3 regions of the Micromonospora sp. NPDC049048 genome follow, and region 3 is predicted to be linked to each of the others. Evidence: riboswitches for the same ligand, from Rfam matches in the RefSeq annotation. Region 3 holds a riboswitch; each other region holds the start of a gene.
What was found. A riboswitch is a leader RNA that binds a small molecule or an ion and turns the genes downstream of it on or off. The one in region 3 is predicted to bind cyclic di-AMP.
Positions count from the first base shown of each region.

Region 1: it holds a riboswitch for cyclic di-AMP, as region 3 does, so the genes downstream of both, ACGFIG_RS11620 (coiled-coil domain-containing protein) here and ACGFIG_RS23585 (C39 family peptidase) in region 3, are expected to answer to the same signal.
Region 2: it holds a riboswitch for cyclic di-AMP, as region 3 does, so the genes downstream of both, ACGFIG_RS20380 (NlpC/P60 family protein) here and ACGFIG_RS23585 (C39 family peptidase) in region 3, are expected to answer to the same signal.

Region 1 covers NZ_JBICTM010000003.1:225,443-228,706, reverse strand. Annotated here, with positions in the region: gene ACGFIG_RS11630 (HelD family protein) at 1-19, shown strand, start outside; gene ACGFIG_RS11625 (cation diffusion facilitator family transporter) at 97-1,014, shown strand; cyclic di-AMP (ydaO/yuaA leader) riboswitch at 1,168-1,299, shown strand; gene ACGFIG_RS11620 (coiled-coil domain-containing protein) at 1,313-2,383, shown strand; gene ACGFIG_RS11615 (1-phosphofructokinase family hexose kinase) at 2,592-3,264, shown strand, end outside.
Region 2 covers NZ_JBICTM010000006.1:172,359-175,622, reverse strand. Annotated here, with positions in the region: gene ACGFIG_RS20385 (N-acetylmuramoyl-L-alanine amidase) at 1-1,388, opposite strand, end outside; cyclic di-AMP (ydaO/yuaA leader) riboswitch at 1,627-1,761, shown strand; gene ACGFIG_RS20380 (NlpC/P60 family protein) at 1,774-2,814, shown strand; gene dcd (dCTP deaminase) at 2,869-3,264, opposite strand, start outside.
Region 3 covers NZ_JBICTM010000007.1:361,123-364,386, forward strand. Annotated here, with positions in the region: gene ACGFIG_RS23580 (alpha/beta fold hydrolase) at 1-291, opposite strand, end outside; gene ACGFIG_RS23585 (C39 family peptidase) at 395-1,255, opposite strand; cyclic di-AMP (ydaO/yuaA leader) riboswitch at 1,488-1,628, opposite strand; gene ACGFIG_RS23590 (acyltransferase family protein) at 1,970-3,217, opposite strand.

The DNA of each region.
Region 1 (3,264 bases), on a different contig from region 3:
CGTCGACCCGACTGGCTGAGCACCAATTACTTGCACACATAGCGATGTGAGCATAGTTTGAACGCGGTTCCGGGCCTCGACAGGGAGGATGGTCGCGTGGGCGCAGGTCATGACCACCACCACGGGTCCGTGGCGAATGCCGCGCACCGCCACCGGGGCCGGCTCTGGGCCGCGTTCGGGCTGCTCGCCGGCCTGATGGTGGTGGAGGCGGTGGCGGCCTTCCGCACGGGCTCGCTGGCCCTGCTGAGCGACGCCGGGCACATGTTCACCGACGTGCTCGGCATCGGCATGGCGCTCGCGGCGATCGCCGCCACCCGTCGGGCGAGCGGCGATCCGCAGCGCACCTTCGGCCTCTACCGGCTGGAGGTGCTGGCCGCGCTCGCCAACGCCATGCTGCTCTCCGGCGTCGCGGTCTACGTCGTGATCGAGGCGGTCCGCCGCTTCGGCGATCCGCCGCAGGTGCTGGCCGGCCCGATGCTGGTGGTCGCCGTGCTCGGCCTGCTCGCCAACGTCGGCGCGTTCGCACTCCTGCGCTCGGGGGCGAAGGAGAGCATCAACGTCCACGGCGCGTACCTGGAGGTGCTCGGCGACCTGCTGGGGTCACTCGGCGTGATCGGGGCGGCGCTGCTGATCGTCGCCACCGGCTGGTGGTGGGCCGACCCGTTGGCGGCGGTCGCGATCGGGGTGTTCATCCTGCCGCGTACCTGGCGCCTCGGCCGGGCCGCGCTGCGCATCCTGGTGCAGGCCGCGCCGGAACACCTCCAGGTCACGGCGGTGCACGACCGGCTGGCCGCCGTGCCGGGCGTCGCCGAGGTGCACGACCTGCACGTCTGGACCCTGACCTCCGGGATGGAGGTGGCCTCGGCGCACCTGACCATGGCGCCCGACGCGGAGGTCGGCGCGGTGCTGCGCGCCGCCCGGGACGCGCTGCACGACGACTTCAAGATCGAGCACGCCACGCTGCAGATCGAGCCGGGAGCGTCCTCCGGGGCCTGTGGGGCAGTCGAGTGGTAATGAGGACAACCTTAAATCTGGGTGGCTATTGTGGCGCTATGCCGGATTTGACTGTTAGTGGACACACACCCTGCGTCACCAGAGCTGCACCAGTCACACCGGCACCGGTAGTCTCGGCTTCGGCCTCCGCCAGGCGGCACCCACCGGTGCCGGCGGTGGCCGCCGCCTAATCGCCCGACGGGGCGAACCGGGGAACCATGTTCGTGGGGTGCATCCGCGTCAGCGGTAGGGATCTTCCGTCCCGAACCCGTCAGCTAACCCGGTCGGCGGCTGACGGAAGGACGCGTGTATGCCAGTGATGGCACCTGTACGACGACGTGCCGCCCGGACGGCGGCCCTGATCGCCACGATGCTCGCCCTCGGCGCCGCCGTGGCCCCGGTCACCGCCGCCCCGGCGGCGGCAGCCACCCGCGCCGGCCTGCTCGCCGCGGCCCCCGGCCAGGACGAGGAGGGCGGCACCCCGGCCCTGCGGGCCCAACTGGAGGCCGCCAGCAAGGGCTACCTCGACGCCAAGCGCGCCCTCGACACGTCGGCCAGGCGGCAGCAGCAGCTGACCGCGCAGCTCAAGACCACCGAGGTGGAGCTGGCGGCGCGCACCGCCAACGTGGGCGAGATCGCGGGGGCCGCCTACCGCACCGGCCGGCTCAGCGTGGCGTCCGCACTTCTCAACAGCGGCTCGCCGGACGGCTTCATGGACCGCGCCGCCGCCCTCGACGCGGTGGCCGCCAAGGAGGACCGGGCCCTGCGCGAGCTCCAGCAGACCCGGGACGACGCCACCCGCACCAAGCTCGCCCTGGACGGCGAGATCCGGGAGCAACGCAAGCAGGTCACCGTGATGGCCAAGCGCAAGGAGCAGGCCGAGCGGGCGCTGACGGTCGCCAACCAGAAGCAGCAGGCCGCGGGCGGAGGCGGCTCGCCGGGCGGCACCTCGAACAAGACGGCGAAGGCGGCGCCGCGCAACTCCGACGGCTCCTGGCCGTCCGAGTCGTGCAGCGTCAACGACCCCACCCCCGCCAACGGCTGCATCACGCCGCGCACCCTGCACGCGCTGAACCAGGCCAAGGCGGCGGGCTTCACCCGCTACGTCTCCTGCTACCGCTCCGGCGGCTCCGGGGAGCACCCCAAGGGCCGGGCCTGCGACTTCGCGGCGCAGAAGGGCGGCTTCGGCGGCGACGCCACGGGCGGCGACCGGACGTACGGCAACAACCTCGCGGCGTACTTCGTGAACAACGCCGACCGCCTCGCCGTGCTCTACGTGATCTGGTACCGGCAGATCTGGTTGCCGAGCAGCGGGTGGAAGTCGTACAGCGGAGCCAACGGCGACCCGTCCAGCGATCACACCAACCACGTACACCTGTCGGTCTACTGACGCCCGCGCCCCGGGTGCCACGCGTCGCGGCACCCGGGGCGTACCGGCGCCCGTCGTCTCCGGCGGCTCCTGGTCCGGCCCTCACGACGCCGCGCCGAAGCCGCCCGGAGTCCGGCCGCACGGACAACGCTCCCGCTACCGTCAGCTCATGCGCGGCCACGCACCGTGCCGACGGTTGGAGGGGTGGGGGCATGAACGGGTACGACGGATGAGCGGGCACGTGATGGTCTTCGCGCCCACGCCCCGGCTGACGGTGACCGTGGACCAGCCCAGCGAGGCGCCGGAGCTGCACCTGCACCCCGGCGGGCAGGGCGTCTGGCAGGCCCGGATGGTGATGTCGCTCGGGGTCGACGTGGTGCTCTGCACCGCCCTCGGTGGCGAGATCGGCCAGGTGCTGGAGCCGCTGCTGGTCAGCGAGGGGGTGGACCTGAAGGTGGTGGTCCGCGACTCCGGCAGCGGCGGGTACGTGCACGACCGGCGCGAGGGCTCCCGGCGGGAGATCGTGGACGTGCCCGGCCAGCCGCTCAGCCGGCACGAGCTGGACGAGATCTACAACCTGGCCCTCGGCGAGGGGCTGCGCGCCGAGGTCAGCGTACTGAGCGGGCCGAACGAGCCGTCCCTGGTCCCGGCCGACCTCTACCGCCGTTTCGCCGCCGACCTCGGGGCCAACGGCAGCCGGGTGGTGGTCGACCTCTGCGGTGAGCACCTCGACGCCGTGCTGAGCAGCGGCGTCTTCTTCCTGAAGGTCAGCCACGAGGAGCTGATCGCCGACGGCCGCGCCGACGGCGACGACGAGGAGCAGCTCACCCGGGCCCTCTACGACCTGCACGCCGCGGGCGCCGAGAACGTGGTGGTGAGCCGGGCCGACAAGCCCGCCCTCG
Region 2 (3,264 bases), on a different contig from region 3:
CAGCCGGTGAACGGCGGCTGGTTGGTGGCGAAGTCGGGGTCGATGGTGACCAGCCCGGTCCGGTGCGTGCCGGTCGACTTGAACGGCGCCTTCAGCAGGTCGAAGTAGTGCGACCAGTCCCAGTACGGTCCCGGGTCCCAGTGCATGCCGCGCACGTTCGCGGCGACGGTGCCGGGGACGTTGTCGTGGCCGATGATGTGGTTGCGGTCCAGCGGGATGTTGTACTGCCGCGCCAGGTGACGGACCAGCTTGGCGGAGGTGCGGTACATCGCCTCGGTGTACCAGGTGCCGTGCCCGGCGAAGCCCTCGTGCTCCAGGCCGATGGACTTGGCGTTCACGTACCAGTTGCCGGCGTGCCAGCCGACGTCCTTGGTCTTGATGTGCTGGGCGATGTGGCCGTCGACCGAGCGCAGGGTGTAGTGCCAGCCCACCCGCTTCGGGTCCTTGACCAGGTTGACGCTGGGGCCGAAGTAGCCCTCGGTGTCGTGGATGACGATGTACTCGATCTTCTGCTGCGTGGGCCGGTTCGCCAGGTCGTGGTTGCCGTAGTCGCCCAGGGCGGGCCCGTACTGCTGGTACGGCGCCGGGATCCACTCGCAGGAGATGTCGACCGGGCACTCCAGCCCGTCGGGCCGGGCGAGCTTGCGCAGCCGCAGCCGGTCCAGCCAGGAACGGTCCGGCTGGACCGCGCTGCCGGCCAGCGTGACGCGCTGCCCGTCGTCGGTCAGCCGGCTGTCGCCGGTGGCGATGGTGGCGTACACCTCGTTGGCGAAGGCCGCCGCGGCGTCGGCGCTGTCCGCGCCCGAGTACCGGGCCACCGCGCCGTACCAGGCCGCGGGGTCGGTGCCGGCACCGACCGGGGCGCCGATCTCCTTCTGGTACGCGGCCAGCAGCGCCGCGCCGCCCCGGATGTTCGCCGTGACGTCCGTGCGCAGCGCCTCCTCGCTGGCGCCGGTCAGTTCCGCGGCGGCGTCGAGCGTCCGGAGCGCCTCGGCGGGCGGGGCGGCGGCCGGCGGCTCGTTGGCCTCGGCCAGGGACGGGCGGGAGTCGTCGCCGCGCGGGTCCTCGCTGCCCTCGTCGTGGTGGGTGCCGCCGGACAGGGCGGCGACGTGCTCGGCGTCGGTGAGGTGCATCGGTCCGTAGCCGCCGCTGGTGCTCGGCGTGCCGGCGTTGGTGTCCCAGCGGGACTGTAGGTAGGAGACCCCGAGCAGGACGCTCTCCGGCACGCCGTACTCGGCCGACGCGGCGGCGTACTGCTGCTGCCGGTCGGTCACCGGCGTCGCTGCGGCGGCGGATCCGGCGGCGGTGAGCGGCGTCGCCGTCAGGGCGGCGGCCACGGCGGCGGCCAGCAGGACGCGTCTGCTCCTCGATGTCGCTGACAGGTGCATCAGACCCCCAGTTCGGGCGGGCAAAGGTGGGGCCACCTTCGCCCCGCCCGCCGCCTTTGGTCAATACCTTTCTGTCTGACACTTCAGAAGGAAGAAAATCTTCGTCTTCCGGGTTGCGGATTCGCCAGGCGCGGGTGGGTACGGAGTGTCACTGCCCGCAGGGTTGCGGATCGATAACGGCCGTCTCTACTCTGGTCATTCGTCGGCCGGTGACAATCCGTCCAACCCGGGCGGTGGCGGTCCGACACCGCCGAGTCGCTCACGAGCGAGCCGGGGACCCAGGTTCCCGGGGTGAATCCGCAGCCCCTGCGGTAGGGCGTCCCCTTCCCGCCCGAACCCGTCAGCTAACCCGGTAGGCGGTCCGGAAGAAGGAGTACGCAGCCCGGTGGCACACCATGCCCCGCGGCCACCGTCGGCCCGGTCGGTCCGCACCGACCCGACGACGGCTGCGCCGCGCCCACGCTGGTACCGCTGCACCACCGCCCTCGCCGCCCTCGCCGCGTTCGCCGTCGTCCTGACCGGTGGCGCCACGGCGGCCCACGCCGAACCGACGGTCGCCGAGATCGAGCGGCAGATCGACGAGGACTGGAACAAGCTCGAACCGATCATCGAGCGGCACAACGCCACCCGACAGGACCTGGCCGCCAGACGCAAGCAGGCGAACGCGCTCGCCGCGCAGATCGGGCCGCTGGAGAAGCGGGTCGACGAGGCGATGGAGAAGGTGGGCGCCCTGGCCGCCCGCGCCTACAAGGGCGAGAACGTCTCCGTCGTCAACGCCCTGCTGGGCAGCCGCTCGCCCAGCGAGATGGTCGGGCAGCTCGAACTGCTCGACCGGTTCGCCCAGCACCAGCAGCAGGACGTGCGGCAGGTCGCCGAGCTGCGCGACCAACTGGCCGCGAAGAAGGCGCCGCTGGACGAGATGGTCGTCCAGCTCAGCCGCACCGAGGCCCAGCTCGCGGCGAAGAAGAAGCAGATCAACGCCGAGATCGACCGGTTGCAGAAGCTGCGGCTGCGGGTCTACGGCAACGGCGGCGGCGGGCCGCTGCGTCCCGCCCCCTGCCCGGCCGGCTACCCCGGCGGCCCGGCCGGTACCGCCGTGAAGTTCGCCTGTGCCCAGATCGGCAAGCCCTACGTCTGGGGTGCCGAGGGGCCGAACTCGTACGACTGCTCCGGCCTGATGCTCGCCGCCTGGGCGAAGGCCGGGGTCTCGCTGCCGCACAACGCCGCGCAGCAGCGCCGGGTCACCGCGTCCGTCAGCCGGAGCGAGCTGCGCCCGGGGGACCTGGTCTTCTACTACAGCGACCTGCACCACGTCGGCATGTACGTCGGCGGGGGCTGGGTGGTGCACGCCTCCCGCGCCGGGGTGCCGATCAAGATGAAGAAGGTCGACGACGGCCCGATCCACAGCTACGGCCGACCCGGCTGACGTGCCCGGAGGGTCCCCGCCCGGCGGGGGCCCTCCGCCCGCTCGCAGGTCGGGTCAGCGGGTCGGCCAGGTGCGCCAGTGCTGCCAGGAGCGGCTCGGGGTCGGCCCGCGCTGCCCCTGGTAGCGCGAGCCGTAGACGACCGAGCCGTACGGGTGCTCCGCCGGCGACGAGAGCCGGAAGATGCAGAGTTGCCCGATCTTCATGCCCGGCCAGAGCGTGATCGGCAGGTTGGCCACGTTGGACAGCTCCAGGGTGACGTGGCCGGAGAAGCCCGGGTCGATGAAGCCCGCCGTGGAGTGGGTGAGCAGGCCGAGCCGGCCCAGTGAGCTCTTCCCCTCCAGGCGGCCGGCGAGCTGGTCGCCGAGCGAGATGACCTCCAGCGTCGAGGCGAGCACGAACTCGCCGGGATGCAGCACGTAGGGCTCGCCGTCGGGCACCTCGACCATCGA
Region 3 (3,264 bases):
GCGGGCGGCCAGCGCCAGCCCGACCACCCCGCCGAGGGAGTGGCCCAGCACGACGAGCCGTTCCCCCGCCGGCAGAGCGGCGGCGATCCGCGCGGCCAGCCCCGCGAACGAGTACTCCGGCAGCGGCGGCGACCAGCCGTGGCCGGCGAGGTCCGGCGCCAGCCACCGCCCCGCCCACCGGCGTTCCAGCAGCGGCGCCAACGGCAGCCACACCTCGCCGGTGGCGCCCATGCCGTGCAGCAGCAGGAGCACGCGCCGGCCGTCCTCCCGGTCACCCGTTCCGTCGACCATGCAGCGCAGTGTGTCACCCGGGCGGGCCGAGGGCGAGGGCCGTGACCCGGACACGACATCGGGCGCCGGCCCCCGGGTGGGAGCCGACGCCCGGCGGTGTCGCTCAGGCGGAGTAGCCGCGGGTGGCGGCCCAGTTCGCCAGGGCGATGGTGCTCATCCAGTACGAGGCGGTCGCGGGGTTCGCCGAGTCGGCGATCTTCACCAGCCGGCCCTCGTCCTGGTAGCCGACGACGGCGACGTAGTGACCGCCGGGGAACGAGTGCCAGCCGCCGTTGGTGTCCGTGGCGCTGCCGGCCACGTTCACCACGACGCCCCGCCCGTCGCCGATGGCCGCGACGACGTCGGCCTGGAGCCGGTCCATCTGGGCCGGGGTGGCGGCGCCGCCGGGAATCATCCGGGTCCGGTACGGCGCACCCTTCACCGTCGCGTTCAGCACGCGGGTGGTGTCCTCGGCGGAGTCGGTGCCCATCTGGTCGGTACCCAGCTGGGCGCCGAGGGTGTCCTGGCTGCGTGCGATGCCGGCGGCGCTGAGGGCGTGCCGGACGGCCGCCGGGCCGCAGTTGTAGAAGGTGGTCTGGGCCTGGTAGTCGTAGTTCAGGCTCTTGGCCGCCGGGGGCTTCGGCCGCTCCGGCTCACGGGTCACATCCGGGTTGGCGGCGGCGCTGGAGGCGCTGGCCGAGGGGGCTGCGCTGGAGGCCGCCGGAGCGGCGCTGGACGGGACGGCGCTGGACGGGGCGGTCGTGACCCGGGCCGCTCCGCGCGAGGCGGCGTCGTCGTCGCGCGATTCGGTCGCGGCGACCGGGGCCTGCGCGGCGGCGGGGGCCTCGTCGGTGCTGGCCAGCAGCGCGCCCGTGCCCGACGCCAGCACGAGCGCGGCGGCGGACGCGGCGGCCAGCTGGTACGGACGTTCGGACGTGAGGCGACGCAGCTGTCGCTTGAGGTGGTGCTTCACGGTTTCCTCCACGGGCTCGGGGTGGGCAGCCCGCGATCCGTGCCGAGGGCAGGGCGGACCGACCGCGCGGACGGACGTCCGCGCGGGGTGCTGGGCTGCTCAGGGGGTGCGCCCGGGAAGCCGGGCGACGAACGACGGTGACCGGTCGGTCAGCTCACGACCTGCTGGCCGAGGAGCGCGGGCACCGCGACGCCGTGGAGACGGCGGAACAACCGAGGGGCGGATGGGTGCTGCACGAGGATGGAACTCCTTCCGACACCGCCGACCGGGTTAGCTGACGGATTCGGGCGGGAAGAACGCCCTACCAAGGGCCTACGGCCCTCGGATTCACCCCATGAAGCAGTGGGTCCCCGGTTCGTCGTTCACGATTAGGCGGGTCGGCGCGGCGTCGCCCTCTGGCGATCGGGTACCGCACCGGACGCGCCGACATTACTGGCCGGTTCGCGCCCTGCCAACCCCACCCCACCTGCCTAAACCTGGATCCTGGGCCCGATTTTGCGGGCATCGAGCCACTGTCGTGACTCAATGGGACGACCGTTTCTGGGAGCCCTCCGGGGGACGAGGGGTCAAGCAGGCGGACATCGGCACCCCGAATTCGCGGCGTGAATCGACCCGCGCACGTTGGTTGACCGATTCGGCGCCGTGGTGACCGGCGTCACCGAAACGGTGGGATTACCGTCCGTGCGCGGGCCGGCCCCGGCGGGAACGTCCCGCCCGCCGGGACGGTCAGCGTGAGTCGACGTACGTCGGTCGGTCCCCGGTCCGTGGCTCGGCGGACCGGGGGCGCGGCACGGCGCTGTCCCGCTTCCCCGACGCCTCCGCCGGCCCGGTACCGCCGGAGGTGCTCCCGGCGTCGTCCCCGCCGGGCGGCGTCGGCCGGGCGGGCCGGCGCGGGGTGAGCAGCCGCATCATCGGCTTCTCCACGAAGCGGTGCAGCAGGCCGGCCAGGGCCAGGTTCACCAGCAGGAAGCCGAGCACCACCGCCAGTCCCCACCAGCCGCGGAAGCCCACGCCCCAGTCGCCGGTGAGCCGCAGGACGGTGATCATCACCAGGACGTGCACCAGGTAGAAGGCGAAGGAGACCTCGCCGAGCCAGATCATCGGACGGGACCGCCACGGCGAGCGCCGCCCGCGCACGTCCGCGTCGGCCGCCGCGGTGATGACCAGGATGTACGCCACCGAGAGCAGGGCCGCCCACAGTTCGGCGCGGACCCACTGCGCGGCGACCAGCCAGGTCGCCACGAAGACGAGGCTGGCGACGGGCAGGCGCGGGCCCCGCCAGCGGCCCCGCCGCATCAGCTCGGCGGCGGCGACGCCCATCCAGAACTCCAGCGACCGTACGGGCGGGAAGACCTGGGTGAACCACCAGCGGCTCTCCTCCGGCACCAGGGCCTGGCCCGGCCAGAGCGCCAGGATCAGCAGCGGCACCGCGACCACGACGGCCCACAGCGCCCACGGCCGGGCCCGGCGGATCAGCGGCAGCGCCAGCGGCAGGCAGAGGTAGAAGAAGAACTCGCAGGACAGCGACCAGCTGACCGTGTTGATGCTGTAGAAGTGGCCCGGCCGGGGGTCCCAGGCCTGGAGGAGGAACAGGTTCTCCACGGCGACGAACCGGTCCACCGGGTCGGCGAACCAGGCCGCGACCGCCAGGGCCGCCCCCCACAGCACCACGTGGCTCGGCCAGATCTTGGCCACCCGGCGGCGCCAGAACGCCCGGCGGGTGTCGGTGGGCCGCGCCGACCAGACCAGCACGAAGCCGCTGAGGATGAAGAAGAACTGCACGCCGGACAGGCCGAGGGTGAAGATCCAGTCCACGACGGCCTTGTGGCCGGGCTCGGCGATGATGCCCATCGTCGCGGCGTGGAACCCGAAGACGAGCAGGGCGGCGACCCAGCGCAGCCCCGTCAGCGACGGCAGGCGGTTGGCCGAGGACGCGGGCCGTTCGGCCGGCGCGACGGTCGCGGCGTCCGTCATGCCGACATCCCGGCGCTCCGCAGGCTCACCAGCACGTACGTCTCCTC